Regions from separate parts of the Comamonas sp. Tr-654 genome, predicted to be linked through region 1. Evidence: predicted binding sites of a transcription regulator. Region 1 holds the regulator's gene; each other region holds the start of a gene.
The links. The regulator LexA, encoded in region 1, represses DNA repair genes until DNA is damaged. The targets are predictions, from matches to a motif close to ACTGTATNNNNATACAGT.

Region 2: recA (recombinase RecA) is a predicted target of LexA. The motif match lies at 2,210-2,227, and genes of this name have one in related genera.
Region 3: F3J24_RS00775 (VRR-NUC domain-containing protein) is a predicted target of LexA. The motif match lies at 4,102-4,119, and genes of this name have one in related genera.

What each region holds. Positions count from the first base shown of each region.
Region 1 covers NZ_VWWQ01000001.1:756,288-766,314, reverse strand. Annotated here, with positions in the region: gene F3J24_RS03405 (FABP family protein) at 1-213, opposite strand, end outside; gene F3J24_RS03400 (DNA breaking-rejoining protein) at 329-733, opposite strand; gene F3J24_RS03395 (hypothetical protein) at 829-1,137, opposite strand; gene F3J24_RS03390 (hypothetical protein) at 2,047-2,430, shown strand; gene F3J24_RS03385 (universal stress protein) at 2,719-3,180, opposite strand; gene F3J24_RS03380 (hypothetical protein) at 3,327-3,572, opposite strand; gene F3J24_RS25095 (hypothetical protein) at 4,001-4,393, opposite strand; gene lexA (transcriptional repressor LexA) at 4,561-5,232, opposite strand; gene F3J24_RS03365 (asparaginase) at 5,315-6,298, shown strand; gene adk (adenylate kinase) at 6,565-7,221, opposite strand; gene kdsB (3-deoxy-manno-octulosonate cytidylyltransferase) at 7,612-8,388, opposite strand; gene F3J24_RS03350 (Trm112 family protein) at 8,392-8,583, opposite strand; gene lpxK (tetraacyldisaccharide 4'-kinase) at 8,681-9,724, opposite strand; gene F3J24_RS03340 (LysR family transcriptional regulator) at 10,017-10,027, opposite strand, start outside.
Region 2 covers NZ_VWWQ01000004.1:274,980-285,006, reverse strand. Annotated here, with positions in the region: gene F3J24_RS14580 (hypothetical protein) at 1-322, opposite strand, end outside; gene recX (recombination regulator RecX) at 382-852, opposite strand; gene recA (recombinase RecA) at 1,043-2,152, opposite strand; gene F3J24_RS14565 (MarR family winged helix-turn-helix transcriptional regulator) at 2,291-2,782, shown strand; gene F3J24_RS14560 (response regulator transcription factor) at 2,892-3,569, shown strand; gene F3J24_RS14555 (sensor histidine kinase) at 3,667-5,109, shown strand; gene F3J24_RS14550 (tripartite tricarboxylate transporter substrate-binding protein) at 5,330-6,307, shown strand; gene F3J24_RS14545 (SPOR domain-containing protein) at 6,398-7,192, opposite strand; gene F3J24_RS14540 (biotin--[acetyl-CoA-carboxylase] ligase) at 7,357-8,190, opposite strand; gene F3J24_RS14535 (SET domain-containing protein) at 8,342-8,848, opposite strand; gene F3J24_RS14530 (DNA topoisomerase III) at 8,966-10,027, shown strand, end outside.
Region 3 covers NZ_VWWQ01000001.1:184,548-194,574, reverse strand. Annotated here, with positions in the region: gene F3J24_RS00780 (ATP-dependent DNA helicase) at 1-2,357, opposite strand, end outside; gene F3J24_RS00775 (VRR-NUC domain-containing protein) at 2,354-4,027, opposite strand; gene F3J24_RS00770 (carboxymuconolactone decarboxylase family protein) at 4,241-4,570, shown strand; gene F3J24_RS00765 (potassium transporter Kup) at 4,622-6,535, opposite strand; gene F3J24_RS00760 (type 1 glutamine amidotransferase) at 6,755-7,537, shown strand; gene F3J24_RS25090 (DUF1963 domain-containing protein) at 7,570-7,929, shown strand; gene F3J24_RS00750 (ribosomal protein L7/L12) at 7,967-8,671, shown strand; gene F3J24_RS00745 (efflux transporter outer membrane subunit) at 8,727-10,027, opposite strand, start outside.

The DNA of each region.
Region 1 (10,027 bases):
GAAGAGTTGGGGGCCATTGGTCTGCGCATCGATGGGCTGCAGCTCCATGTGCTCGATGAAGGCCTGCTTTTCGGGGCCGTCGGCCTTGGGATTGATGTCCAGGCCACGCCTGCCGGTCCAGATGCCAGCCATGCCGGTGAGCGGGCCGAGATTGGCCAGAGTATTCACATCAGGTGTGGGCTCGGTGTAGATGTCCTTGGGAAAGTTTTCCATATCGTGTAACGAGCTTTCACTTTGAATCTGGTGAAGCCAGTTTACAAGCCGCGGGTCGAGGTGAAATTGACAGTAGTCAAGATGCCGGGTACACCAGAACTGCCGGTGAGAGCAGTCAGGTGCTTTCTTCGGTTGTGAGCGTGAAGCGTGCACTCTCGCCGCGCTGGGCTGCATCACGTGTGAGAAAGATCAGCACGCGGTAGCTGGCACCTCTTTCGACGCGGAAAGTACAGATGTTTTGCTTGGCCGAGCCTGCACACAGCGGCTGAGCATTGCCGTCCTTGAAGATGTTCATCTGGCTGGACGGATTGTTGGTGTTGAGCGTGACGGTCATGCGCTGGAAGGGCCGCGTTTCCAGTCCATATTGCACAACCCCATTGCCGGTGATCTGGCCGCTGTAGGAGTTGGAGTAGCCGCCCGGCGTCGTGAAGGCGGCCTGAGCCATTGAGCTGCTGCTGAGGTGTAGGGTCATGAGACTGAGCAGGGCAGCAGTTGCAAGCATCGGTTGGAAGCGGGTCATGCAACTCTCCTGAAGGTTCTGGACAGGATGGCGCCCCTGGCGCTGCGGCAGGCGTCTATGGCGACAGCCGGGCCGCCATCTCCCTCCACTGCGCCCTAGCGGCAGGAGACATTGCGCCAACTGAATTTGCCGTCATTGAAGAACTCTGTCCATACCGACATGATGGGAGCCTGGCGGTAAGAAAACGTAATCTGGTTAGGGATCTTCGGCCCCAGCGCAGCGGGCTGGCCATCCTTGTCGAAGACCTTGACAATGAAGAGCGTGACGCCGCCGTCTTCGTCGGTGTTGAGGACGACTCGGTAGTCCTTGGTGAAGATATCCCAGTCGAATTGCTTGGTCACATACGTGTGCAGCCGGACAAAGGCGCGATTCGCGTTCTTGGCGGCAGGATTAACTTTTCTCATATTCACACTCCCAGTTGCTCAACCACATGCCGCAGAACCTGCGAGCTGACATTTCTTTGCATTTGAGTGATGTTGTATCAAGCGGATGTAAGTAAGTATGTAGGCACTTACAGATCGCGCCGATGGATAGCTCTGATCCCGTTTGTGAGCTTGAAGGAAGCCTGGAGGCAGCACTTTGCTGGTGCGGCTGTCATCTTTTCTTGATGAAGTAAGCGTGCTAAGTAACGGAGGGAAAAGATAGTTTTTGTTAATTGGGTCAAACCTGTGCAAGTGTGGAAATCCGCTCTGTATTTCAGGGCAGAGAAGCGAAATACGAACGAGGCGATGTCGATGTCCGCGAACAGAATTCGCGGCCTGAATCGCTTGGTTGCCTGTCTCGATTCGAGCAAGAAAAATCATGACTAATCTGCGCTGACCCTGGGTGCTGCGACATAGGACTTCGAAGCAGGGGACGCTGGCTTAATCCGCCCGTTTTGTGCTCAGGCCGCAGCCTTGAGTCGTGGGGGCCGTGTCGCTATGGGCTTCTGAACCGGCTCGCATTGTCGGATCGCCCATCCATGAAGCCACCGCGCGCAAGCTGATTGCCCTGGAGCGCTTCAGTGGGCATGAGTTAGCAGGACCGTAACTGAGCCGGTGCAGCGAGGACAGACAAGGGCGCAGGGTGAAGCATGGTCGATGCGTCCATCGATGCATTGACATGACGGATGCGGCAGCCCGAGACCGTAGATTCCTAGGGTTTCACCGGGCTGGCTCTCTTAATTCAGCTATTGACAGCCTTAAACCCTGAGCCTACTGGTGATGTGTATTTTGTTTCAGACGAAGTTTTAGGTAAATTGTGCGTAGGAAAATTCTGAAAGTGATGTGCAAATGGCGATTTAGCCTGGTGCGCTATTGAATTCAAGAAAACTCATGCCTCACCACCTGCAATACACCTTTGCCTCCCGTCTGGATGCCTGGATCAGGCATATGAAGATGGCCAAACCGTGCCATACGCAGCAGATGGCCTATGAGCTGGTGATTGACAGCTGGGTGCATGTCAACGCGGAGCTCGGTGCTTCACAGGAGTTCCTGAGGGCTTTGCGCCGGCGCCGTCTTTGTGAGGAACATGGCTGGCGGGGCGTGAACACCAGCGTGGCACATTGGGATCTGGACGATGACCGGACGGTGCGGATCTATCTGCATGAAGACGGCTCCATCGTGGTGCAGCAAATGGATTCGCAGAATCTCCAGATCCTGTTCACCTTGCCCGGCCATCGAGAGCGCTTGGGTGAGACATCGGCACGATGTGCCTAGCACCCCAAAAAAATGCCCGCGCAAGGCGGGCAAGTTTCGGGGTCCCTTCGATTCCGTTCTGCAGCTCACACAGTCAATGCATTTGAATAGTTGGCAGAGGCTTCGGCCTCGGTTGCCGTTTATCGCTCTTGCACTGTTGCTGACGCGTTTGAACGGTCGACAGGTTGCCCCATCGGGTGCGGCCGGCAGCTTTGACTGGCTGGCCTGCATTGCTGAGCAGTCACGGTCTATCGGTGGTTGGCGTCCTTGTGTGCAACGTTAGATCCGCTGCCTGATGTTTTGTGCTCCTTAGTGCTTGCCGGTTGAGGCGGGCCGGTGCACCAGCACCGGGACGTGACTGTGCGTCAGAACGCGCTGGGTTTCGCTGCCCAGCAAGATTCCGCCTATGCCTTTGCGGCCATGGGAGGCCATGCAGATCAGGTCGCATTGCAATTCCTGAGCCTGCTGAACAATGGCTTGGTAAACAGAGGCGTGGGTGACTCGCACGAAGTTGCAGGGCACGCCTTCAGGCCTGGCGATCTGGTCAACGAATTGCAGGGCCGCATCGGCATCGCTGTTGGCACTGCGTTCGAACTCCGCGCTGTTATAGGTCAGCAGGGCATCCGCGCCATAGATGATGGCGCGGTAATCGGGCATGACATAAAGGCCGGTCACCTTGGCACCTTGCTCACGTGCAAGCAGAACGCCTGCGCGCACTGCTGCCTCGGACAGTTTGGTGCCATCGGTGGGAATGAGCAGGTGCTTGAACATGTTCAATCTCCTGATGCCGGAAGATGTGCCTGAATGCCAATTTATTCCAATACTTCAGGCTGCGCAATGCTCAGAACTTTGCCTGGAGCAGGGCGATCAACAGAGGGAGAATTTCGCCATGGTCAAGGCAGTAGTGTCGTGCAGGCTTACTCCTCCGGTGAAGCTGGAACGCGATTGAGGATCTCGCCAGTGGCTTCCATCTCGAACTGTTGGGGATTAAGCCAGTTGACCTTCTGGTGATCGGAGGTTTCGAAGTAAATGGCAGACGGGCGTATGGAGACGCCATGCGGCATGTCGACTTCGTCGAAACTCTGATAGACCAGAATCAGGCGCAGGTTGCCATTGGCGTCTTTGGCCTGTATGTGCTGCAAGAGCTTGCGGTAGGCACTCATAGGACGCCCTCGTTGACATGTGTGTATGAATGTTTCCACTGTCGAGAAGGTGCCGCAATACCCTGATCCGGGTACTGCGATGGCGGATATTCGCGCCTGACAAGGAGTTTTGTCACTTGCGGGCTGCTGCAAAAGGCGTTTTGGCAGGCAGGAGCAGCCAGAATGTCTGGCAAAAAATTTACATGGCGATCCAGATCGTTTGGCGCCGACGAAATGAAGTTTTCATCGCGGTACTGGCGGCAGTGGCATCTCGCACATCTGTCGATCAGCGGGGCAGACCCTTGAGAGGGCGCCTTGCGGCCCGCTGCGAGTCAGCCAGTCAGGCGGGCATATGGAAGCCTTGCTGCACCAGCTGCAGGTCTGTCGCGACTCGCATGCGACTCGGACTTGTGCTGCATGAGCGTAGTGAGCCCAAGCTTGTCGTGCTTTCAGGCTTGCCGGGCTGCTTGCTCATTGAGAACCATGCGCTCCAACGCTGCGCAGACATCGGCCATGCGCCCGGAGATCAGCAGGCATTCGGGTTGCTTGCGTGGTTCACGCTGAACGATTTTGAGCAGCCGTGCAGAGGGCGGCTGCACCGCCTCGGCGGTGATGGGCGAGGTGGTGGCTAAGGTCCGAGAGTGAAGCACGCGGCTGCCAAGGCGGCTGCGACCGCGATTGGCGCGCATGACCGGAATGCTGATTTGTGTCGCCTTGGGGTGATGAGCCTTGCAGGAGGCGGTCTCCGTGGCAGCTTTGCTCGTGTCGCCAGGAGGATGCAGGGACGATAGGCTTTTCAGTGTCCGGCGAGTCAAAGACTGCAGTGATGTGGCGAATCCCATTTGACAACTCCTCTTGATGACCTTGCGGCATGGATAAGGGCAGGATTGCGTACTTCAGGCAAAGCTCCGCCCAGGGCGAAGCTCAGCAGCTTCGCGCCTACCACCTGGGCTCGAGAGGAAAAGAGGCTTGATGCACCTCCGGGAGGTGCCGACAGGCCGTCTGGCCGCTACATGAACATGCTGTTGCGGATCAGGCCAACGGCCAAGCCTTCGATGGCGAATGGCTCTTCAGGCGAGACGTGAATGATCTTGTAGTCGGGGTTTTCGGGCAGCAGCTCGATGCCCTGAGGCGTGCGCTTGAAGCGCTTGACGGTGACGTCGTCACCGAGGCGGGCCACCACAATCTGACCGTTGCGCGCTTCATGCGTGGCCTGTACCGCCAGCAGGTCGCCGTCCATGATGCCGGCGTCGCGCATGGACATGCCGCGCACCTTGAGCAGGTAGTCGGGTTTGGCGGCAAACAGGCTGGGCTCGACCGAATAGCTTTGATCGATATGTTCCTGAGCCAGAATAGGCGAGCCGGCGGCGACGCGGCCGACTAGGGGCAGCACCAGCGGAGCCAGGGCTGTGAGCGGCAGCGCAAAGCTGGCGCCGCGTGCAGCATTGATGGTGCGCACGGTGTCGGCGCGCAGGCGAATGCCGCGCGATGTGCCGCTGACCAGATCGATGACGCCCTTGCGGGCCAGTGCCTGCAAATGCTCTTCTGCAGCATTGGCCGACTTGAAGCCAAAGGTGCAGGCAATCTCGGCCCGGGTCGGGGGCGCACCCGTGCGAGCGATGGTGGACTGGATGAGGTCCAGAATCTGCTGCTGGCGGGGCGTGAGCTTGGGGTGGTCCATGGGCATTCCTTGATCGATCAATGATGAATACTGTGTGTTCATCCAGTACCTGTATTTTTAATCAGTTTAAAGAGGACTGCAAGTGGAACGTGACAAAAAAATCGTCATCCTGGGCACGGGCGGCACGATTGCCGGTGTCGCCGAGCAGGCCGGCACCAGCGTGGGCTACCGCGCGGCCCAACTGGGCGTGGCTCAGCTGCTGCAGGCCGTGCCGGACCTGGAGCGCGTTGCTGCTGCGTCGTTGCAGGCGGAGCAACTGGCGCAGCTGGACAGCAAGGATATGGATCACGCCACCTGGCATGCGCTCGCGCTGCGCTGTGCCGAGCTGCTCGCGCGTGATGATGTGAGCGGTATCGTGATCACCCACGGCACCGACACCCTGGAGGAAACTGCCTGGTTTCTGCAATGCGTTCTGCGCCCGTCAAAGCCCGTGGTACTGACCTGTGCCATGCGCCCGGCCACAGCCATCTCAGCCGACGGCCCTGGCAATCTGCGTGATGCCGTGGCCTGCGCGGCCGATGCACAAGCCGCTGGCCGGGGTGTGTTGGCGGTGGTGGCGGGCAGGGTGTTCAGCGCACGCCAGGTGCGCAAGGTGCATCCTTACCGTGTGGATGCCTTTGATGGAAGCGGCGCCGGCCCGCAGGGCTGGGTGGAAGAGGGGCGGGCGCGCTGGGCAACGGGCGGGCTGCCTAGGGTAGCTGCGGCTGGCTCGCCTGCAATCGCTTTACCGCCCGCAGGTCAATGGCCCCAGGTGGAATTGCTGCACAGCCATGCGGGCTGCAACAGTACCGTGGCGCTGGCGGTGATGCAGGCCTGGCATGCGGCAGGCGTGCGCGCCGTGGTGGTGGTGGGCACGGGCAATGGCACGGTCCATCGGGCATTGGGGCCAGCCCTGGACTGGGCGCAGGCGCAGGGCATGGCGTTGTGCATCACGACCCGGTGCGAAGAGGGGCCGGTGGTGCAGGCTCAGGGAGCACAGGATGGCCACACGAGCAGCCTGCCTGCGCCCAAGGCCAGAATCAGCCTGATGCTGGAGCTGATGGGCTGGCCTCGCGCTCTGGGTTGATGCTCTTATTATGAGAGCTTTTAGCCTTTGTTGATGAAGAGTATTGGCGGTATTTCGACCTGAAAGCCAATGAATGCAAGCGCAGGAAGCTATGAATGTTGATGGCCGCAACTCCGCTTCGGTACAGTGTGCCCGCATTGGACGGATGCCAGCCGAAAGGCCGGGAGCTTGAGCTTCGAGAACAAAAAAGGCCAGTGAAGACACCGGCCTTTTTTGCCCAGAGATGCCTGACCGCGAAAGGTCGGCAAGGCTCCACGAGCGAGTGATCAGGAAGCCAGAGCAGCCAGAGCGCGCTCGGTGATTTCTTCCACGCTACCTGTGCCGCTGATGGCACGGTACTTGGGGGCCGCTGCTGCGTCGGCCTTGGCCCAGTTGCTGTAGTAGTCCACCAGAGGACGGGTCTGGTTGCTGTAAACGTCCAGGCGCTTCTTGACGGTTTCTTCCTTGTCGTCTTCGCGCTGCACCAGGTCTTCACCGGTCACGTCGTCCTTGCCTTCCACCTTGGGAGGGTTGAACTTGACGTGGTAGGTGCGGCCCGAGGCTGGGTGGCTGCGGCGGCCGCTCATGCGTTCGATGATGGCGTCGAAGGGCACATCGATTTCCAGCACATAGTCCAGCTTCACGCCGGCGGCCTTCATGGCGTCGGCCTGGGGGATAGTGCGGGGGAAGCCGTCAAACAGGAAACCCTTGGCGCAGTCGGGCTGGGCGATGCGTTCCTTGACCAGGTTGATGATCAGATCGTCGCTGACCAGCTGGCCGGCGTCCATCACGGCCTTGGCTTGCAGACCCAGAGGGGTGCCAGCCTTGACGGCGGCGCGCAGCATGTCGCCCGTGGAGATTTGAGGGATACCGTACTTTTGGCAAATAAAGGCCGCCTGAGTGCCTTTGCCGGCGCCGGGTGCACCCAACAAAATCAGTTTCATGGAAATCCTTGAGGAGAGTAGAAATTCTTGCTGGCTCAGGCAGACGGGTGGTCGTCCGTAGTCCCCGGGCCGTATTTTTTCGCGGGCAAGGATAGCACGCACAAGACCAACACAGGCTTACACAATTCAGTCAAGGCTGTCACAAGTGCGGCCAATCGAAGGCATGTATCCGCTGCAAACGCGATTGCTGTAGTTGTAATCCAGATGCCGAAGCCGTTACATATGCTATTCGGACTATGCGGAAAGTATAGCTATCGGCGCTTTCCTGGACTGGCCCAGGGCCCTTTGGGGTGGCGCGCGCCGACAGGGCTGCTGCCGGCTTGATGCGTGAGCAGCCCTGGATGAAGATGGCCCGCGCACCGGTGTCGCCAAAGTGCGCAGGTCTTTTACTCACACAGCAAAAACGGCGCGCACGCGCTCAAGGTCTTCGGGCGTGTCTACGCCGGCACCCGGTGCATCGGGTGTGATGTGCACGGCAATGCGGTGGCCGTGCCAGAGGGCGCGCAGTTGCTCCAGCTGTTCCATGGCTTCGGTCGGCGCGGGTGCCAGTTGCGGGAACTCGCGCAGAAAACCGGCCTTGTAGCTATAGATGCCAATATGGCGCAGCGGTGTGAAACCTGTGTGACCAGCCTTGGGGGCCGCCGTCTGCCACCAGGCTTCATCGCCGTGGTCGCGCGAGAAAGGGATGGGCGCGCGGCTGAAATAGCTGGCCAGACCCTTGGCGTCACAGACTACCTTCACCACATTCGGGTTGCGGTAATCCGTCAGGCTATCAATAGGATGGGCGGCCGTGCCCATGCTGGCTTCGGGGCGGGCCAGCAGCAGTTGCGCCACGGCCTCGATGAGCTTGGGGTCGATCAGCGGCTCGTCGCCCTGCACATTGACGACCACATCGTCGCCGGACAGGCCCAGTTGCGCACAGGCTTCGGCCAGACGGTCGCTGCCGCTTGGATGATCCTTGCGCGTCAGGATGGCCTGGACGCCATGCCGGGCGCAGGCCGCGACAATGCTTTCGTCGTCGGCGGCCACCACGCAGCGGGCTGCGCCGGCCAGAGCCGCGCGCTGGGCCACGCGCACGACCATCGGCAGGCCGGCAATATCGGCCAGCGGCTTGCCGGGCAGACGGGTCGAGGACAGGCGGGCCGGGATCAGTACCGTATAGCTCATGGATTATTGCTTTTCTTCTTCCAGCTCGTCGTCGGACAGGGTGCGGGCTTCGTTTTCCAGCAGCACCGGGATGCCGTCGCGCACGGGGTAGGCCAGACGCGCGCTGTGGCTGATCAGCTCCTGATGCTCGCGGTCAAAGCGCAGCGGGCCCTTGGTGACGGGGCAGACCAGCAGTTCGAGAAGTTTGGCGTCCATGGAATATTCCTGCAAAACGGGATGAGGGCGCCAGCAGGGGGCTGGCGCTGCAAAAAAGGGGTGATCAGCCGGGGCCGATCCATAGGCTCAATGATAGTCAGGCTGGCTTGCCATCGCGGCGAATATTGGCGTTGGCCTTGGACAGCTGCGCGTCCAGCAGTTCCCAGAAGGCCTGCGGCAGATGCAGCTTGAGGGGCACGGCCCAGGCTTCGGGATGCCTGCGCCAGAGCTTGACGGCGTCTTTTTCGGTGCAAATCAAGGGCTTATCGTTTCCCAGCTTGCGCGAGAAGCTCTCGAAATCATAGTGATCGGGCAGGGCCTGGGTTGCCGCCGCAGTGATGCCCTGGGCGGCCAGCATGGCAAAAAAGGACTCGGGGCGTGCCACGGCGGCCACGGCCTCCGGGCTCTGGTCAGCCAGGCTGCGCAGCGGGATGCTCTGGCCATGGCCGTTGTGGGCAGTGTCGGCCAAGCTGCGCTGCAGCGCGAACGTCGGGGCCGTGCCCGGTGGCCTGGGCGGCTGGCCCGCATGCAGTGTGGCCGTCACCGGGCGGGGCCAGGGCTCGCGCAACGGGCCTGCGGGCAGCAGAAAGCCGTTTCCGACTCCTTCATCATTGAAGACGCACAGCTCAACATCGCGTGCCAGGGCCAGATGTTGCAGGCCGTCATCGCTCACGATCACATCGACCTGCGGGTAGCGCTGGCGCAGCGCTTGCGCTGCCTCCAGGCGCCTGGAGGCGACAAAGACCGGCACGCCGGTGCTGCGCGCCAGCAGGGCGGGCTCGTCGCCGACTTCGCTGGCGGGGCTGTCCGGCAGGGCCTCGCGGCAATCCTGGCCGTTCTCGATTCTGCGGCCATAACCGCGCGAGATGATGGCCGGCTGCCAGCCCCTGGCTTTGAGGTGGGCCACTACGGCCTGAGTCACGGGGGTCTTGCCTGCGCCGCCTGCGATCACATTGCCGACGACGATGACCGGCAGTCCCGTGCTATGCTGGCGGCTGCGCATGCGCCGTGCATTCCAGGCCTGCAGCACTCCATAGAGTCGCGATAGCGGCCACAGCAGCCAGGCACCCGCTCCACGTTGGCGCCAGAGGGCGCGCAAGCCTTGTTGCGAGGAGGATGCTTGGACGGTGTTTTGAGGCATAGGGGTTCGGATCATACGGGCGTGGCCGGAGTTCCCGCAGCCAACCGGCCTGGGATGCGCAAATACCTGGGCCCTGATCCTGGCAGCCAGAGGTCAGAAGTTGCCAAAGAGGCTACCCAGCGCCACGATGGCGGCAAGGGCTGCAGGGCAAGGCGGAAGGCCCGATTCTGCCGTCCAGCCATGGCGTGCCCTGCTGCGGCGGCACAGCCTCGCTGCAAGTGCTGCGCTGCCGGCCCATTGCCCAGCCTCATCGCGATACAGGCACGGCGGCCGCCGCGCCGGCTCGCGCCGCTCAGGTCTCGA
Region 2 (10,027 bases), on a different contig from region 1:
GCTTGCCTGCCGCACGGGCGCGGCCCAGTTGCAGACCGACCATGAGGTAGGCGGGAATGATGAAGATCAGCACCACGGCCACCAGCAGCGGCGGCGACATCAGCAGGCTGATCACGGCGCCGTAGATGCCGGTATGGGCCGAGGCATGAATGCCCTGGCCGGGATCGGCCATCAGGAGCGAAAAATAGAACACGGCCGCGCCGCAGCCCAGCACCAGGGCCAGCAAGGCACCCAGCATCAGGCCGCCCAGCAGCGATTTGCCGGCACTCAGGCCCACGCGCAGAGCGGATGGGGCGTCAGGGGGTTGCGAAGCAGTCAGCACGTGGGTCCCTCCGGTGTAAGAAGCGGTTCCTGGTCCAGCAGGAGGGAGCAGGCTGCAGCTCAGTCCGCGCTGTCGGGTGCTGCGCAGTATGGAGCATCGCGCAGCACGCGTGAAGCCACATCTGCCGAAAAGCCGCGCGAGGCCATGAAGCGCAGCTGTTTAGCCTTTTCCTTGATATCGGCAGGCGGCGTACCAAAGCGCTTACGCCACAGCTCACGGGCGCGTTCCAGCTCGGTATCGCGCAGTTGCTCGCTCGCGTTGCGCACCACTTCATCGCCCAGCCCTTTGCTGCGCAACTCCTGCACCAGCCGCGCCGTGCCGAAGCGGCTGGACTTGCTGTGAATGACGGAATCAACCACCCGCTGCACGCTGATGAAGCCGCGCTTTTCCAGTTCATCGAGAGTGGTCTGCAGGTCATCACCCTCTTCCACATAAGGCGCCAGCTTGCGCTGCAACTCCAGCCGCGAATGCTCGCGCTGCGCCAGCAGCTTCAGGGCGCGGCCCTTGAGTGAGAGCTTGGCAAAGCTCATGCTCGGATCTCTCCCATAAAAAATGCGCAGGGGCCGCCTGCGCAAAGATGGCTAACTTTTGGCCCCGCCAGGCTTTCACATCGATAGCAGCGAGCACCGGGCCAGGACCCCGCCGCCCTGCAGCGGGAATCTCAGTCCCTGCCGATGCCAGGCATTCGGCAAGGGAACGCGACCTGGTCGCTCAGGAGGCTCAGGCCTCGATCACCCCGTCCTTGTCTACCTTGCCCTTGCCGCCCTTGGCAGGCTTGGCTTCGGCGACGGCAGCCCCGTCCACGGGCAGCAACTTGATGCCCAGGCTATCGCGCACCTTGTTTTCGATTTCGATGGCCAGCGCGGGGTTCTCGCGCAGGAACTCACGCGAGTTGTCGCGGCCCTGGCCGATTTTTTCGCCGTTGTAGGCATACCAGGCACCGCTTTTTTCCAGGATCTTGGCGTTCACGCCCATGTCCAGAATCTCGCCTTCGCGGCTGATGCCTTCGCCAAACAGGATGTCGAACTCGGCCGTCTTGAAGGGGGGCGAGACCTTGTTCTTCACGACCTTGACCTTGGTTTCGTTGCCGATGGCCTCATCGCCCTTCTTGATAGTGCCGGTGCGGCGGATATCCAGACGCACGGAGGCATAGAACTTCAGCGCATTGCCGCCGGTGGTGGTCTCGGGCGAGCCGAACATCACGCCGATCTTCATGCGGATCTGGTTGATGAAGATGACCATGCAGTTGGTCTTCTTGATGGTGGCCGTCAGCTTGCGCAGGGCCTGGCTCATCAGACGGGCCTGCAGGCCGGGCAGGGCGTCGCCCATCTCGCCTTCGATTTCGGCCTTGGGCGTCAATGCGGCCACCGAGTCGATGACGATCAGGTCCACGGCACCCGAGCGCACCAGGCTGTCGCAGATTTCAAGGGCCTGCTCACCGGTGTCGGGCTGGCTGATCAGCACGTCGCTGAGGTTCACGCCCAGCTTCTGGGCATAGCTGGTGTCTAGCGCATGCTCGGCGTCGATGAAGGCGCAGGTGCCGCCCTGCTTTTGCATCTCGGCAATGACCTGCAGCGTCAGCGTGGTCTTGCCCGAGGATTCTGGACCGTAGATTTCAATCACGCGGCCACGCGGCAGACCACCCACGCCCAGTGCGATATCCAGGCCCAGGGAGCCGGTGGAGACGACCTGGATGTCTTCAATGGCTTCACCTTCGCCGAGCTTCATGATGGTGCCCTTGCCGAACTGCTTTTCGATCTGGGCCAGGGCGGCTGCCAGGGCTTTGGCTTTTTCGCTGTTGGCGTCGTTGGTCTTGGCGATGGCGTTCATATCAGGCTCCGAAGTAGGTGAATGACTGTCTGTGGCCAGCCCTGTCTTTACATTCAGGCTGGATGCTTGAACAGTAGTTTATGAGCTTGTACCGGCTGTGTGTTCAAATATTTAGTCAGTTTGCCTTACTATTTACCCATGTCCGAAATTGCACCTGTCACCCCCGCCGAAGATGCCTGGCGCCAGACCCATCTGGGCCGCCTGCTCGGCCATGCCATGCGCCGCTTCGATGCACGCGTGCTGCAGTTCATGGCACGCGATGTGGAAGTGCCGCTGGCCCTGTCCAACCTGGCGGCGCGCGACAAGGTGGGGGCAGCCCATATCCACATCACGCGCCATCTGTCCCTGGCCGGCGACCGGCTCACCGATCTGGCCGACAGGGCCGGCATGAGCAAACAGGCCATGGCCGACCTGGTGACGCAGTGCGAGGCCTGGGGCCTGGTCACGCGCACGATCGACCCGCACGATGCACGCGCCAAGCGCGTGCGCTTCACCGATGCGGGCCTGGTCTGGCTGCGGGCTTTTCACGACGCAGTGAGCCAAGCCGAGGCCGAGTTCCGCGAGGCCGTGGGCGAGGATGTGGCCACCGTGGTGGCGCTGGGCCTGGAAGCCTATGCCGAAGGCTACTGAGGCCTGACGCCTGCGAGTGCCTGTCGACAATTGCGCCGGACGGCGATGGCCCGTCCCTACAATGGCAGCAAAAGTGCAAACAGGCACACATAACAAGCAGGAGACTCCCATGCGCATACTGATTGCCGAAGACGACCAGGTGCTGGCAGACGGCCTGCTGCGCACACTGCGCAGCTCGGGCGCCGTCGTCAGCCATGTGGCCAACGGCAGCGAGGCCGATACCGCCTTGCTGACCAGCAGCGAATTCGATTTGCTGATTCTCGATCTGGGCCTGCCCAAGGTGCACGGCCTGGAAGTGCTCAAGCGCCTGCGCGGGCGCGGCGACGCACTGCCGGTGCTGATTCTCACGGCCGCCGACTCCATCGAGGAGCGGGTGCAAGGCCTGGACTATGGGGCCGACGACTACATGGCCAAGCCGTTTGCGCTGTCCGAGCTGGAAGCGCGCGTGCGCGCCCTCACGCGGCGCGGCATGGGCGGCGCCAGCTCCACCATCAAGCACGGCCCGCTGGTCTATGACCAGACTGGCCGGGTCGCCACTATCGACGGCAAGATGGTGGAGCTGTCGGCGCGCGAGCTGGGCCTGCTCGAGGTGCTGCTGCAGCGCGCAGGCCGTCTGGTCAGCAAGGACCAGTTGGTGGAGCGCCTGTGCGAATGGGGCGAGGAGGTGAGCAACAATGCCATCGAGGTCTATATCCACCGGCTACGCAAGAAGATCGAGAAAGGGCCGATCCGCATCGCCACCGTGCGTGGCCTCGGCTACTGCCTGGAAAAGATAGCCCCCCCCTGAGCGGCTGCGCCACTTCCCCCCGAGGGGGACGATGGCCTTTGCTGCGGGGCGGCCCTTGCTGGCCATCCCTGAGTTGGAACACGCCAGTTTTACAAGCATGAAAATTTTTCAGCGTGAGCAGCGATCCCTCTTTGGCGAGATCCTCGACTGGATGCTCACGCCGCTGCTGCTGCTCTGGCCCGTGAGCCTGGCGCTGACCTGGCTGGTGGCCCAGGGCCTGGCCAACAAGCCCTTCGATCGGGCGCTGGAGTACAACGCCCAGGCCCTGGCCCAGTTGGTCATCGTGCAGCGCGGCAAGGTGCAGTTCAATCTGCCGCAGTCCGCCAGCGAGATCCTGCGCGCCGATGAGTCGGACACCGTGTTCTTCCAGGTCCGCGGCACCAGGGGCGAATATCTGGCCGGAGAACGCGATCTGCCGCGCCCGCCCACCACCGATGAAGACCCGCCCGCGGGCACGGTGCTGCTGCGCGACGAGGAATACAAGGGCATAGACCTGCGCGTGGCCTATATCTGGGTGCGCATGCCGCTGCCCGGCGAGCCCAGCGCCCTGGTGCAAGTCGCCGAAACGCGTGAAAAGCGCAGCGTGCTGGCCACGGAAATCATCAAAGGCGTGATGCTGCCGCAGTTCGTCATCCTGCCGCTGGCCGCGCTGCTGGTGTGGCTGGCGCTGGCGCGCGGCATCAAGCCGCTGCACCGGCTGGAGGAGCGCATCCGCGCGCGCAAGCCCGAAGATCTCTCGCCCATCAACCACAAGGATGTGCCGCTGGAAGTGGTGCCGCTGGTCGACTCGGTCAACGATCTGCTGCAGCGTCTGCATGACTCCATCGCCACGCAAAAGCGCTTTCTGGCCGACGCCGCCCACCAGCTCAAGACCCCGCTGGCAGGGCTGCGCATGCAGGCCGACCTGGCCCAGCGCGAGGGCACGAATACCGAAGATCTGAAGCGCTCGCTGGCGCAGATCGGCCGCTCCAGCATGCGCGCCACGCATACCGTCAACCAGTTGCTGGCGCTGGCGCGGGCCGAGAGCGCCGTACCCGCCATGCAGGGCTGCAACCTCGTGCGCATCGTCACCGAGGTGGTGCAGGACTGTCTGCCGCGCGCCATGGACAAGCACATTGACCTGGGCTACGAGGGCGCCGGCGCCAGCACGCCCGGCGTCTGGCTCAACGGCAATGCCACGCTGCTGACCGAGCTGGTGCGCAATCTGGTGGACAACGCCATCAACTACACGCCCTCGACCAGCGCCCAGCCGGGCATGGTCACCGTGCGCGTGCAGGCCGATCATTTCGGCCAGATCCTGCTGCTGCAGGTCGAAGACTCCGGCCCCGGCGTGCCGCTGTCCGAGCGTGAGCTGATCTTCCAGCCCTTTTACCGCGCACTGGGCTCCGAAGCCGACGGCTCCGGCCTGGGCCTGCCCATCGTCATGGAAATCGCACGCCAGCATGGCGCGCAAGTGCTGCTGCAGGACGCCAGGCCCGGCCATGTGCCGCCGGGAGCGCTGTTCACCGTGCGCTTCAAGGCCATGCCGGGACAGCAGTGAAACCGTGCCGCAAGCGCACCAACTTGGTGCCAGTTCAGTATGAAAAACCGCGCCAGGCTTGGCTTTGCGCTCCTTTGCCCCGATTCGCATAACGGAAACTGCGTATCTGACAACCTCTCGCTTACCCTAGAATCAATTCGATCATGGGTTGTCTGAGGAGTCGCTTTTTGTGCCACCGCAAGACAGCAATTTGGAATCAACGGATCCTGGGAGCTTTTTGATGCAACGTCGTCAATTCATCTACACCGCCGCTGCTGCCGCAGCCGCTTCTTCCTTCTCCGGCATGAGCATGGCGCAGGACACCTCGCGTCCTCTGCGCATCGTCGTGCCCTTCCCTGCCGGCGGCCCCACCGACATGGTGCCCCGCAACATGCAGGACGTGCTGATCAAGCTGCTGGGCGGCCAGGCCGTGGTGATTGAAAACAAGGCCGGAGCCGGCGGCTCCATCGGCATGGCCGAAGTGGCCCGCGCCACCGACGGCGTGACCTTCGGTATCGCCACGCTGTCCACCCATGGCGTGAACCCCGCCGTGTTCAAGAAGCTGCCCTACGACGCGACCAACGACTTCGTGGGCGTGACCGAGATCGTCAAGGCTCCCGGCGTGCTGGTGATCAACCCCAAGCTGATCCCCGTGAAGACTTTTGCCGAGTTCGTGGCCTACCTCAAGGCCAACCCCGGCAAGGTGTCCTTTGCCACTCCCGGCAACGGCACCATCGGTCACATGTGGGGCGCCCAGTTCCTCAAGAGCACGGGCACCGAAATGCACCACATCCCCTACCGCGGCTCGGCTCCAGCCATCAACGACGTGCTGGGCAACCAGGTGCCGGTCTACTTCGACCAGGTGAACTCTTCGCTGCCCCATATCAAGTCCGGCAAGGTGCGCGCCCTGGCCGTGTCCTGGCACGAGCGCCTGGACGTGCTGCCCGATGTGCAGACCTATGCCCAGGCCGGTCACCCCGACCTGAACGAGCCTTCCTGGTTCGGCCTGGTGGCCCCCAAGAACACGCCTGCCGCGCAAGTGGAACGCGTGCAAAAGGCCATCGTTGCCGCGCTGAAGGACCCCGCCGTCAAGCAGCGCATGGCTGCTCAAGGCCTGTATCCCTCGGGCACATCGAGCGCTGACTTCACCAAGCAGATCTCCAGCGAAGTGGCCAAGATGAAGAAGCTGGCCGCAGCCGCCAATATTCATCTGGACTAAAAACAGGAGCTGCTTGCGCTTGTCGCAAGTGGTTTTCCAATACAAAAGGCCTGCAAATGCAGGCCTTTCTTGCGATAGAAGCTACAGAAATTACTTGGAGCAGGCCTGCAATGCCTTGGGCACCAGGTTCTTGCCAGCCAGCGCGGCCACTTCGCTGCGGAAGGTGGGTGTGGCCTTGGGCAGACGCAGCGCATAGGTCGTCACATCGGGGCGCTCCTGCACTACGCGCGCAGTACGCACGCCCTGGCGCGCAAACGTGGCCAGCTGGCGCTGCGCAGCTTCTTCGGTAGAGAAACGGCCCAGAGACAAGCCCGGCTCCAGATTGCCACCCGCTCGGTCAAAGTCGATATTCATCAGGCGCAGTTCGCCGCGCTTGCGGTCCAGGAATTCGGTATCGGGGAACTTGCCCATATAGACCATCCAGCGCCCGCCCTGGTGATTGGCCACCAGCTCCCAGTCGCTCTTGGGCTTGCCCGCCAGCGCGCGGCGAATGCTGTCGGCCTGCGCCTCTTCGATGCCGTTGGCCTGATAGCAGGTCTCGGGCTCCTTGACAGCTGTTTTGGCGTCCTTTGCAGGCTTGGCGTCCTCGGTCTTGGCCTCGGGCTTGCTGTCCGCCTGCGCATCGGGCCTGGATGCGGGCGCACCATCGTCCACCGCGGGTGCCTCGGACGGCTCGGATGACTCGGTCTTTGCGGGTTCGGGAGCCGGAGCCGGCGCGGCTTCGGGCTGCTGCAATACCAGCGCATCGGGCTTGATCTGCTCCTGCAGGCGCTGCGGCTCGGACTGCAGCTCCGGCGCCAGCCCCATGCCGGCCAGATAGCCGTGGCTCCACAGGTAGTAGCCCGCGTTGCCCAGCAGCAAGAGCAGGAAAACGATTCTCAGCATAGGTTTCTCACATCAGTTATCCATGGGCTGCAACCGCTCGCGGGCAGCCGAGCGAGGGCCTGGGCGGCCCCGCCGCCCCGCAGCGAGGGCTGCGTCCTTCTCCCCTGGCGCGCAGCGCGTAGAGAGAGTAGGAAGGCGCAAAGCGCCTCAGGAGGTGCTTCATTTCAAGTCTGCAACGGGCTGCTGGCCGGACGCACGCTGATTTCCGAGCTGGTCACAGCCTGCAGCCCCGCAGCGGTGCGCACCAGAAAGCCTCCATCGGCCGCCACACCCTGGGCCATGCCGCTCGTGCCGTCGCTCAGGTTCACTTCGCGCCCGGCCAGCAGATCGCGCTGGGCAAAGCGCTGCATCAGCGGCGCAAAACCGTGTCGGGCAAAGCTCTGCACCTCGGCCACCAGATTGGGCAATATGCAGGCCAGGGCCGTGGGCGCGTCCAGCGCGGCATCGAGCTCCTGCAGGCAGGCCGGGGCCGTGCGCATGCCGTCACCGGGGCGGGGACGGACATTGATGCCGATGCCGATCACCACGTAGCGCGGCGCGGTCATATCGTGCTGCTGCGTGCCGACGAAACTCGCAGTCTCGATCAGAATGCCAGCTAGCTTGCGGTCGCCTTCCAGCCACAGATCGTTGGGCCATTTGATGCCGATGCGCGGCGTGGCGCTGCCGGCAGCCGGCAGATGGGGCTGCAGGCTTTCGGCCACGCTCACGCCCACGGCCAGCGACAGCCCCGACCAGTCGCGCGGCGCCAGCGGCAGGCCCAGCGAGAACATCAGCGAATCACCGACGCCGCTGACCCAGTTGCGTCCCAGCCGGCCACGGCCCTGCGTCTGCTGCTCGGCAATCAGCAGCACCGGCTCCGTCAGCCCGTCGCGCGCGCGGCGCATGAGTTCGGTGTTGCTGGAGCCGATGGTCGGCAGCACCTCGACCGTGAAGCCCGGCAACTGCGGTGCAATGGCTTCCCACAAGGCTTCGGCATTCCAGTGAATCGGCTGAGTCATTTTCTTTATCCAAAATTTCTATGCAGCGAGCACGCCTTGAACAAGCATGTTCCAACTCAGAGACGCCGAGCAAGAGCCGCCTCGCGGCGATGGCGTCGTCCCCCTCCCGCATTGCGAAGCAACGCGAGAGAGGGGGAAGCGGCAAAGCCGCTCAGGGGGTGCCGTGAGGCATCGGCGGCTTCCAGCCCCTTTTCGGCGCCAGCATGGTGCCGCGGCAGTTCGCCGCGCCACAGTAGCAGGCATATTCGGCCTTGAGCTTGGCCGTATAGCGCTCCTCCACCATCAGGCCATAGTCGTAGTTCAGTTCCTCGCCCGCGGCAATATTGCGCAGTGCAATGATGTAGATGCGGCCGTCGATCTCGTCGGTGTAGCAGTTGGGATCGCAGCTGTGATTGATCCAGCGCGAGGAGTTGCCCTTGTGCGTGGCGTCAATCACACGCTCATCATCGACCTGAAAATAAAAAGTGTGATTGGGCTGGCTGGGATCATGCGGATGACGGTCCTGCGCCTCCTGCCAGTCGATCACCTCACCCACGTACTCAATAAGGGTTTCGCCTTGCGCAATATCCTGCGCGGCGAAAACGCCTTTGCCGTGCACGCCGGAGCGCCGGGTCTGGATACGGCGGCCTGTTGAAGAGGCCAGTGATGTGCGGGGCATGTTTTCTCTGATACTTTGAATATGCACACATGTGCGCATGCGCGCGCGTGAGAAGCGAATTGTATGAGCCTGAGTTTCGATTCGGGTTCAGGTGGTTAATGACGACGAGAACACACAATGACTAAAACCCTGGTGATTGCAGAAAAGCCTTCTGTCGCACAGGACATCGTCCGTGCGCTGACCCCGGTGGCAGGCAAGTTTGAAAAACACGATGACTATTTCGAATCCGACAGCTATGTGGTGACCAGTGCGGTCGGCCACCTGGTGGAAATTCAGGCGCCCGAAGAATTCGACGTCAAGCGCGGCAAATGGAGTTTCGCCAACCTGCCGGTCATCCCCCCGCGCTTCGACCTCAAGCCCGTGGACAAGACCAAGACCCGCCTGAACGCCGTGGTCAAGCAGGCCAAGCGCAAGGATGTGACCGAACTCATCAACGCCTGTGACGCGGGCCGCGAGGGCGAGCTGATCTTCCGCCTGATCGAGCAGTACGCGGGCGGTGCCAAGGGCGGTCTGGGCAAGCCCGTCAAGCGACTGTGGCTGCAATCCATGACGCCGCAGGCGATTCGTGACGGCTTCAACAATCTGCGCAGCGATGCCCAGATGCAAGGCCTGGCCAGCGCCGCGCGCAGCCGCTCCGAAGCCGACTGGCTGGTGGGCATCAACGGCACGCGTGCCATGACGGCCTTCAACTCGCGCGACGGCGGCTTCTTCCTGACCACCGTGGGTCGTGTGCAGACGCCCACCCTGTCCCTGGTGGTGGAGCGCGAGGAAAAGATCCGCCAGTTCGTGAGCCGCGACTACTGGGAAGTGCATGGCACTTTCGACGCCCAGGCCGGCCAGTACCTGGGCAAGTGGTTCAACCCGCAGTGGAAGAAATCGGACGATGCCGAGGCCAAGGCCGACCGCCTGTGGAACAAGGCCGAGGCCGAAGCGATTGCCGCCGCCGTCCAGGGCAAGCCGGCCACCGTCACCGAGGAAAGCAAGCCCACCACGCAGGCCTCGCCCCTGCTGTTCGACCTGACCAGCCTGCAGCGCGAGGCCAACGGCAAGTTCGGCTTCTCGGCCAAGACCACGCTGGCGCTGGCGCAAAGCCTGTACGAACGCCACAAGGCCCTGACCTACCCGCGTACCGACTCGCGCGCCCTGCCCGAGGACTATCTGCCCGTGGCGCGCCAGACC
Region 3 (10,027 bases), 570 kb from region 1:
TCGGCGCGTGCGAAGCGGTCGTCCATCAACACCAGAACACCGCAATCGTGCTCGCTGCGTATGACTCGGCCAGCGGCCTGTACTACCTTGCGCAGTCCGGGATAAAGATAGGTGTAGTCATAGCCCAGCCCCGCTCCCATGGCCTGGTCCATGGCGCGCTGCATGGCTTCGTTGACAGGGTTGAGCTGGGGCAGGCCCAGTGTGGCGACAAAAGCACCGATCAGACGACTGCCGGGTAGATCCACGCCCTCGGAAAAAGCCCCGCCCAGCACGGCCAGACCCAGACCCTGGCCGCCCTCGACAAAGCGGGCCAGGAATTCGGCCCGCCCGGCTTCGTCCATGCCACGCTGCTGCTGCCAAAGCGGCAGCTGCGGGTGCCGCCGCTCCAAGGTTGCGGCGACTTGCTGCAGATACTCAAAACTGCTGACAAAACACAGATAGTTGCCGGGCTGACGCGCATATTGCTGCGCGATCAGATCTGCGATTGGAGCCAGAGACGCTTCGCGATCACGCCAGCGTGTGGAGATATGGCGAGCAATGTGCACCTGCAACTGCCGGGCCGCAAACGGTGCTGGGACATCAAGCCAGGCGGTATCGGCAGGCAGCCCCAGCAGGTCACGGTAGAACGCGGGCGGACTCAGCGTGCCTGAAAACAGCACCGTGGCCTGCGCTGCGGCATGGCGTGCCGCCAGATGTGGTGCTGGCACTACGTTGCGAATGCACAGCGTGGATGACGGCATACGCACTCTGCTCGCACGCTGCAATGGCGTGGCCAGTTGAATATCAAACAGCGCATGTGGCCCGAACTGATCGGCCAGTGCCTGGAAATGCAGCAGTTCCCAGTAAAAACCCAGCAAGTCATCGTCGGCTGGTGCGTGCTGCCCTACTGCGACCGCATGGCCGCCGGTCTCCTGTTCCGCCAGTTGATCCGCGATGGCGCCCACGGCCCGGTGCACGGCGCCCAGCAGTGCGCCAGGAATACTCCCGTAGCTTTGGTAGTTGGCCTGATCCTGAGCCTTGTTCAGCGCCTGCCACTGGCGCTGGAGTGTATCGAGTGCCTTTTTGACAGCACCGGTCGCTGCCTGACGGGCCTGTCCCAGATCAAACTGGGACAGCGATGCCGTATACATGCTGCGCGCTCGCTCCAGCAGATTGTGCGCCTCGTCCACCAGCACGCCCAAACGCCATTCCTGCTGCAAGGTCAGCGCATACAGCATGGCCGCACTGTCGTAGTAATAGTGGTAGTCGGCCACCACCACATCGGCCCAGCGCGCCAGTTCCTGCGACAGGTAATAGGGGCAGATGTCATGCTGCAATGCCAGAGTCCGCAATGCTGGAGCATCCCAGAGCGGCAGTTGCAGCGCCTGCTGCCTGGCCGCCGGCAGCCGGTCAAAGAAGCCACGCGCCAGCGGACAGGACTCCCCATGGCAGGTTTTGTCGGGATGCTCGCAGGTCTTGTCGCGCGCCTGCATGTCCAAGACACGCAAGGGCGCAACCGGCATCTCGGCAGCCGCCGACATGGCTCGCGGCATGGCTTGCTGCAGCTGGCTCAGTGCATGCAGCGCCAGTCCATGGCCCGTGCCCTTGGCAGTGAGAAAGAGCAGCTTGTCCAGACCGGCTGCATCAGCCTCCGAGCCCCCCTTGGCCATGACTGCTGCCATGCTCTTGAGCATGGGAAAAATCGTGGCCAGGGTCTTGCCGATGCCGGTCGGCGCCTGAGCCATCAGACAGCGACCGCCTGCGCCAGCATGGGCCGTGCGATAGACGGCCACGGACAGCTCCCGCTGCCCGGCTCTGAAGGCCGGCATGGGAAATTTCAGCTGCACCATCGCCACATCACGCGCCTGACGGTGAGCGGCCTCGCTGCGTGCCCAGTCGAGATAGCGGGCACATAGCGATTCGAAAAAGGCCTGCAGTTCGGTGGCTGAGCATTCCTCCACCAGCACGGTCTCCTCCGCGCTGCCGATCTGGAAATAAACCAGCGCCAGCTTGATCTGCTCAAGGCCGCGCTCCTGACACAGCAAATGGCCGTAGACCCTGGCCTGGGCCCAATGCAAGGCCCGATGATGGGGACGCACGCCTTCAAGCCGCCCCCGGTAGGTCTTGATCTCTTCAAGTTGCTGCCGCACGCCGTCAAAGCCATCGGCTCGGCCGCGAACCTGCAGCTCCTGGAACCGACCGCTGAGAGCCAGCTCCACTTCGTAGCCACCCGCTTTCTCACGCCGTTTCTGCACCACGGCATGGCCTTCCATGCCCTCCAGCGCGCTGGGCGCGGGCGTGAAGCGCAGATCCAGATCGCCGCTGCGCGCCGTGAACTCGCACAGTGCGCGTACTGCCACGCTAAGCGCAGGCTTCATGGCGTGCTACCTTCGTCACGCCACTGCACATGGCAGACGCGCACGGGAATGCCTTGCTCGGTGCAATAGGCCAACCAGCGAATCTGGTTGTCCTGCAGCTTGTCGCCCGGCGCTTTGACTTCCACCAACTCATAGCGTGAACCGGCATCGGACCGCAGGGGCCAGAAGCGCACCAAATCGGGAAAGCCGGTGCGGTTGGCCTTCACGTCCAAAAGCAGCCGCGCGAACAGAATCCGCAGGTGGGCGGCAGGCATGCAATCGAGCGCCAGTTCCAGCAGCTCTTGCGTCAATGTGCCCCAGAACACGAACGGTGACTGAACCCCTTGCTTGTCGGCAAAGCGCTGGCGAATCGTGGCTTGGTAGCGACCATCCTCCAGCTCGGCCAGACAGACATCGAACAACGACCGGCGACGCAGCACAAAATCCGGTGCACCCAGGTCGGCCGGCCCACTCTGAAAGGGATGAAAAAAAGCCCCCGGCAACGGCGCAAAAATGGCAGGCCAGCACAACAGACCGAATAGCGAGTTGACCAACGCGTTCTCCACATAGAACACGGGTGCATCGGCGCTATGCCAATGGGCTTGCAGCGCGTACTCCACCGCCATGGGCTGGGCGGGTCGATCCAGCTGCACATCGCTGCGCAGGGCCGCCACGGCCGGGGCCAGAGCCGGCTGGCGCCCCGTGGCCCCAAGTCCCATGCTGCGGCTCAGACGCGGCAGCATGCGCGCCACGCGCTGACGCTCCTCATCACTTTCAGGCGCGGCCTGTGCCTGGCTGGCAAGAGCCAGCGCCTGATCAAAGCATTGCATGCGCTCAAGCACGCGAATATGACGATGGCGTGCACCCGCATAGCGGCTGGCCGTGTAGGCCTGAGCCGCCAGCGGCCAGTCCTGCAGTCTCTCGCACACTTGGCCAAGCTTGAGCAGAACCTTGGCTCGGCGCATGTCCAGCCATGGGTTTTCGCTATGATTTTCAATAAGCGCAGGCAGCAATTGTGCCGGCTCCACGCCTTCGTCGAGAGCCTGACGTCGGGCCGATATCTCCAGATAGAAGTCCAGATCTTCGCGGCGCTGAAATGCACGCGAGTCAGCATCCAGCGCCACCGGCTCATAGCGGAAGATACCGAGGTCGGCCAGCACGAACTCCGACCAGTCCTGATAGAGATTGCCAAAGAACATCAGTCGCAGACGCTCGCCCAGCTCGCCCACCATGACGCGCCAGACAGGTTCCACGGCCTCTGGGTGCCAGACGGCATAAGGCCGCGGCTCGGGCTGCCTCTCGGCCAGCCGCTGCAGCATCTCGGCCTTGCGCATTGAGGAGCACAGCTCAAAGCCAGCCAATATCTGCAGCAGCTCGGGTTTGGTGTGCAGGCCGAACAGCTCGGCCGCATCCATGGGCTCGGTGGTACTAAGCCAGCCACATTCCAGCAAGGGCGCGGCAGCATCGACCGTCACCGGGATCTCCTCGTAGGCAAGCTTGCTGGCGCGAAACCAGGGCCCGCGCCGCATCAGCATGCGTACCAGCAGCGCCCTGGAGTTCTGCGGCAGCCGCGCAAAGCCAGCAATGAAATCAGCCTCCTGGGCACTGAACAGATCGCCATAGCGCTGCGCCAACCAGTCCAGCGCCTGCTGGAAGTTGTGCAGATAGTAGAAGCGGTGCGGCGCAAGAATGGCGGCTTGGGATGCGGTCACGTTGACGCTCACAAAATGCTCGGCGAAAAGACAGTTGGATGCCGACCACGAGACCTGTATTTTCATACAGCTCGAAAAGCCCTTCAAACTCCTCCGAACCAGAGGTTACAGATCGACGGACGAAACGCGTGTGGCTTGAAGGCCCTGTGGCAGTGGCACACAATCAACGCTTCATTCAACAAGGAGCAGGCAATGCTGGACTGGAACGAATACCGCAAGGAACTGGCAGGCAGGCTGGGAGAGTTTGCCGAGTTGAGCCCGGGCACCATGGAAGGCTACAAGGCCCTGTCCGGCGCGGGCAAGAAGACCGGCCATCTCGATGCCAAGACACGCGAGCTGATTGCCATCGCCGTGGGTGTGACCACGCGCTGTGACGGCTGCATCGCCGTGCACACCAAGGCAGCCAAGGCGGCAGGTGCCAGCCGGGAAGAAATTGCCGAAGCACTGGGTGTGGCCGTGGCCTTGAATGCAGGTGCTGCCATGGTCTATTCGGCCCGCGCTCTCGATGCGCTGGGCGAGTAAGAATCTCAAAGGACAGCAGCCAGCGATTCACTGGCTCGCCATCTCGGCCCTTCAAAGCACGACCTGCGTGCCCAGTTCCACCACCTGGTTCGCAGGCAGCTTGTAATAAGTGGCCGCGCTGGCCGACTGGCGCGACATCCAGCCAAACAGCGCACAGCGCCAGGCAGAAAGACCTCCGGGCCCGTCCACCACCTGTACCCTGGCTACGAAAAAGCTGGTCGTCATGGGGTCGAGGTTAGGCATCTCACCGTCGGCATCCGGTGTCATCCGCTTGAGCGCCGCTGGAATATCAGGCTGCTCGCGAAAACCGAAATGCATGTCCAGCGCCCAGACCCCGTTGCACATGGGCTTGAGCCTCAGGCGCTCGCCCTCATGCACATAGGGTGTGTTCTCGTTGATCACGTGGAGAAACACCGTCTGCTCATGCATGACCTTGAAATGCTTGAGATTGTGGAAGAGCGCATTCGGCACCAGCTTGGGGTCGGAAGTCAGATAGACAGCCGTGCCGGACACCACAGGCACACCGCTCATGGGCGAGCTCATCAGATCGCTCATGGGGATATCGAGGCGGCGCCTGTGCTCGGCCACCAACTGGGTACCGTCACGCCAGGTCATCAGCGCGATGAAGATGATGGCGCCCAGCGTCAGCGGCAGCCAGCCGCCCTGCTCCAGCTTGGTCAGATTGGAGGCAAAAAAGCCTATCTCCAGCACAGCAAAACACGCCAGCGCCGCGAGCGTGACGGACCTTGTGCGACTGCGCCCCAGATAGACCACGAAGCCCACCAGCATGGTGGTGATCAGCATGGTGCCCGACACGGCAATGCCATAGGCCGCCGCCAATGCCCCCGAGGACTTGAAGGCCAGCACCAGCGCGATCACAGCCAGCAGCATCAGCCAGTTCACGCTGGGGATATAGATCTGGCCTTGCTCCTGATCGGAGGTATGCAGCACGCGCACACGCGGCAGATAACCGAGGCGGCTGGCCTGCAGCGTCATGGAATAAGCCCCCGAGATGGTCGCCTGCGAGGCAATCACCGTAGCAGCCGTAGCCAGCACCACAAAAATCAGCAGCCAGGACGGTGAGGCCAACAGAAAAAAGGGATTGCTGGCCGCTGACGCATCACGCAACAGCAAGGCGCCCTGACCGAAGTAATTGAGCATCAGAGCCGGAAACACCAGCCCATACCAGCCCAGACGCACGGCCCGGCTGCCGAAGTGGCCCATATCGGCATAAAGTGCCTCCGCACCTGTCATGGCCAGAAACACGGCAGATAACAGGAAGAAGGCCTTGTCCGTATGCTGCACGGCAAAGCGAAGCGCATGCAGCGGGTTGACGGCCTGCAGCACCATGGGTGTCTGCACAATGCTGGCCACACCTGCCCAGGCAATGCAGAGGAACCAGACAATGGTGACCGGGCCGAACAGGCGCCCCACCACGCTGGTGCCTTTCATCTGAATGGAGAACAGCCCGATCAGAATGCCTATGGTGGTGGGGACGATGAAGTGCTCGAACTCCGGCGTGGCAATGCTCATGCCCTCCACGGCAGAGAGCACGGAAATCGCCGGCGTGATGATGGCGTCCCCATAGAACAGTGCAGCCGCAAACACTCCGGCAGCGACCACAAAGCGCGAGCGGCGCGACTGATCGCCCATCACGCGATGGGCCAGCGCCGTCAGCGCCAGCACGCCGCCCTCTCCGTCGTTATCGTGGCTGAGCACCACCCACACATACTTGACGGCGACGATGACGATCACGGCCCAGAGCAGGGCCGAGAGTGCGGCCAGCACATTCTCGGGACCCACCGTCAGCGCGTGGGTGCCGGTAAAAGCCTCCTTGAACGCATAGAGCGGGCTGGTGCCGATATCGCCGAACACCACGCCTAGCGCCGCCAGTGTCAATGCCGACTGGCTGCTGCCCTGCCCTGTTTTCCCATCCCTCTGAAGCCCGTGTTTGCTCTGTGACATAACCATGCTTTTGTAGTGATAGAGACCGCCTCGCGTCAGGAGCCGGCAGCCCAGTATGGCACGCTGACGGAAATTGGAAAGCCTGGATGACGCCGGGCCGGGCTTTCCTTCTTTATGAAATCTTGATAGCGGCAGCCGCAATCCATGCAAGGGCTTGAGGCTTTAGTTCCTAGATTCAAGGCTTCACAACAACCGGCTTGTCCTTCAAGCCCGCCTCTCATGAAGCCTGTCGCCATCCTCCAGCACGAAGCATCGCAAGGCCCCGGCATTTTGCTCGACCACCTGCGCCAGCAAGACATTGCCCATGTGGTGCTAGACCCTTGTGCCGAAGGCGCAGCCTCGGCCAATGCGCGAGACTATCGCGGCATCATCGTGCTGGGCAGCAATCATTGTGCCAACGAGCAGTTGCAATGGATCGATGAGGAACGCTGCCTGCTGCAGAGTGCACTGCAGCACGACATCCCCGTGCTGGGTCACTGCTTTGGCGCGCAGATGCTGGCCCGCGCCATGGGCGCAGGCGTCTGGCGCAACCCCTGCGCGAATATCGGCTGGAGCGAAGTCCGCATCACTCCCAGCGCCCAGCAACTGATGAACCTGCCCGCGCAAGCCACCATCTTCAACTGGCATTACGACACTTTCGACATTCCGACAGCCGCCAGGCGCACCATGTACGGCCAGCATTGCCTGAACAAAGGCTTTGTCCACGGCCGGCAATGGGCATTTCAAGGCCATCTCGAAGTAACCGCAGACAGCGTGCGTCAATGGTGCGGCGAGGGCCACGATGAGCTGCTGCAGGCCCAGGGCCCGGCCGTTCAGAGCGAGGCCCAGATCCTGGCCAGGCTGCCGCAACACATTGGCCAGTTGCATGCCATGGCACTGCGTACCTACAAGGCATGGACCGATCAGCTGGACAGGCCGGTTTCGGTTTCGTGCAACAGCCCTTCGGAGACTGTGAACCGATTTCGCCTCAAGTCCAATGAGTACCTTCGCATGCAGCTATGAATTTGCAAGCATAAGCCTTCAGCAAGGCAACGATCAGACGTTTTGTTGCATCTAGTGGACGGTCTCAGGCAAGGCACGGCCGCCGTCTGGGCCAGAATGGCCTGGCTCCCCACCAGTGGGTCACGAACAGCCGTGCGCTGCAGTTTGAGAACGGCATCGACCTGCCTCGCGACTATCTGCTGGGCCGCCCCTCCTGGGACAGCCTGGGCTACGATCCCACGCCCGAGGCCGAGGAACACCCTGGCAGCTCTCACTGGCGTTCGCTGCTGACGCTGCAGTTGCATGAGGAATTCCACTGGTGCTGGCAGGACGGCGCACGCCTCATGGCCTTTATCGAGGATGGCAGGCTGCGTGCCAGGGACTTCGGCCATTTGCAGGTGGACTGCGGCTGATGCCGGGTTCAACCGCCACAAGTACAAGGAACCGCTCATGACCACACAGATTCCAGCAGAGATCCTCAAACACTGGCAAAGCGGTCACAAGATCGAAGCCATCAAACAGCTGCGCGAGCAAAGCGGGCTGGGTCTGAAGGAGGCCAAAGACCTGCTGGAAGCCAGCGACGAGCCGGACTTTGCCGAACATGGCGCAGCAGAGCGAACGCAGGCCATGCAGCAGTTGCGCGAGCAGCTGGACAAACTGGGCATGAAGGATGCCACTTTGCTGCTGGATCAGCTGAATCGGGCCGACACCGTGCCCGGCAGCTCCTTCTCTTCCATCAAGACCACCACCACGACCGTCAATGGCAAGACCACCACCAGCGTCACCGTAAGTGGCGATCATGCAGAGGCCATAGAGGCGTTGATGTCCGGCGCGAACACAGTGCCCGCAGAGACCAGGGCCGAGGTCGAAGACGCCATGGCACGCGGCAACAAGATCGAGGCCATCAAGCTGCTGCGCGATGCCACAGGCTTGGGTCTGGCCCAGGCCAAGGAGCATATCGATGCGGCCATGGATGGCATTGCGCTGGACTGGCAGATCCTGCAACGGCAATCGGTGCGGGCCAGCGCCCCCAACCACTTTCAGCCCGGAGCGCCATCGCCGGGAGAAGTCCCCAGAGGGCAAGGCCGGTACCTGTGGCTGCTGGTGCTGGCACTGGCTGCCGTCGGCCTTTGGTATTACTTCAAGATGCCTTGAAGCCTTTATCAGACAATGGGAAAAAGCTCACTTTTGAGGAGCATTCAGCTTGAACTCAAGGTTGCGGGACAGCTGCATCGGCCAGCTGCCAGCCGCCACCCAGTGCCTGGTACAGCGCCACAGCGTTTTCCAGCTGGCTCTGACGCAGGCGCAGCACTTCCTGCTGCACGGCAAACAGATTGCGCTGGGCATCCAGCTCCTCCAGATAGCTGGCGTAGCCGGCCTCATACCGATCCTTGGCAAAACCCAGGGTACGACCCAACACCTTTTCGCGCTCCTTGGCATGCTCCCACTGGGCTTGCAGTTGCTGGGAACTGACCAGGGATGTTTCCACATCGCCAAAGGCCTTGATGACCACACCGCGATAGGCATAGGCGGCCTGATCGCGCTGGGCAGATGCCGCATCGAACTGGCCCTGCAGGCGACCGCCGTTGAACAGCGGGGCCAGAATGCTGCCGCCCAGCGACCAGACCCGGGCCGGGTTGTAATCCAGCGCGTTGATGAACAAGCTGCCGACGTTCGCGCTCAGGCTCACCTGAGGCAAAAAGGCCGCGCGCTGTGCCGCAAGATTGCTGTCGCTGGCCTCCAGCAGCAGCTGGGCCCGAGCAATGTCGGGGCGGCGCTCCAGCAAGCCCGATGGCAAGCCAGGTGCAGGCATGGCGGGCAAGCTCATCGACTCGAGTCCGGCATGGACGCTCAAGCTGGAGAGGGCCAGGGCCTGTGCCTGGTCATCACCGCTGCCGCCCACCAGCTGCATCAGTGCTATGCGCTGGCGCTGCAGCGCCAGAGACAGCTGCTGCACCGATTGCCGCACGCTTTCCAGTTCGGCCAGCGCCTGGCTCTGCTGCAGCTGCGAGATATAGCCCACGCGCACCTGATCGGTGAGCAGACGCACCGCGTCCTCGCGCGACTTCACCGTATCCTCGGCCACGGCCAGTTGGGCCTGCAGCGAACGCAGTGCGATATAGGCCTGTGCCACGGTCGCGGCCACCGTCAGACGTACCGCGTCGCGATCCGCCTGGCTTGCCTGCAGGCGTTTATCGGCAGCCCGGCCCAGACTGCCCAGGCGGTCCCAGAGATCCAGCTCCCAGCTCGCTTGCAGCACGGGCTGGGCCGAGCGCACATGCACCATCTGGCCGGTTCGCGCGCTCAGGCTGCGGTTGGCCGAGCCTGGTGCACTGAGCGACAGCTGCGTTGCAGCCGCCGAGCCCGTCACATCGAGATTCGCACGAGCCTCCTCCACCCGGGCCAGGGCAGTGAGTACATCGTTGTTGCGCGCAAGCGCCAGTTCCACCCAGCGACTCAACTGCGCATCACCAAAGGCCTGCCACCAACCGGTCTGGACTGCGCCGGCAG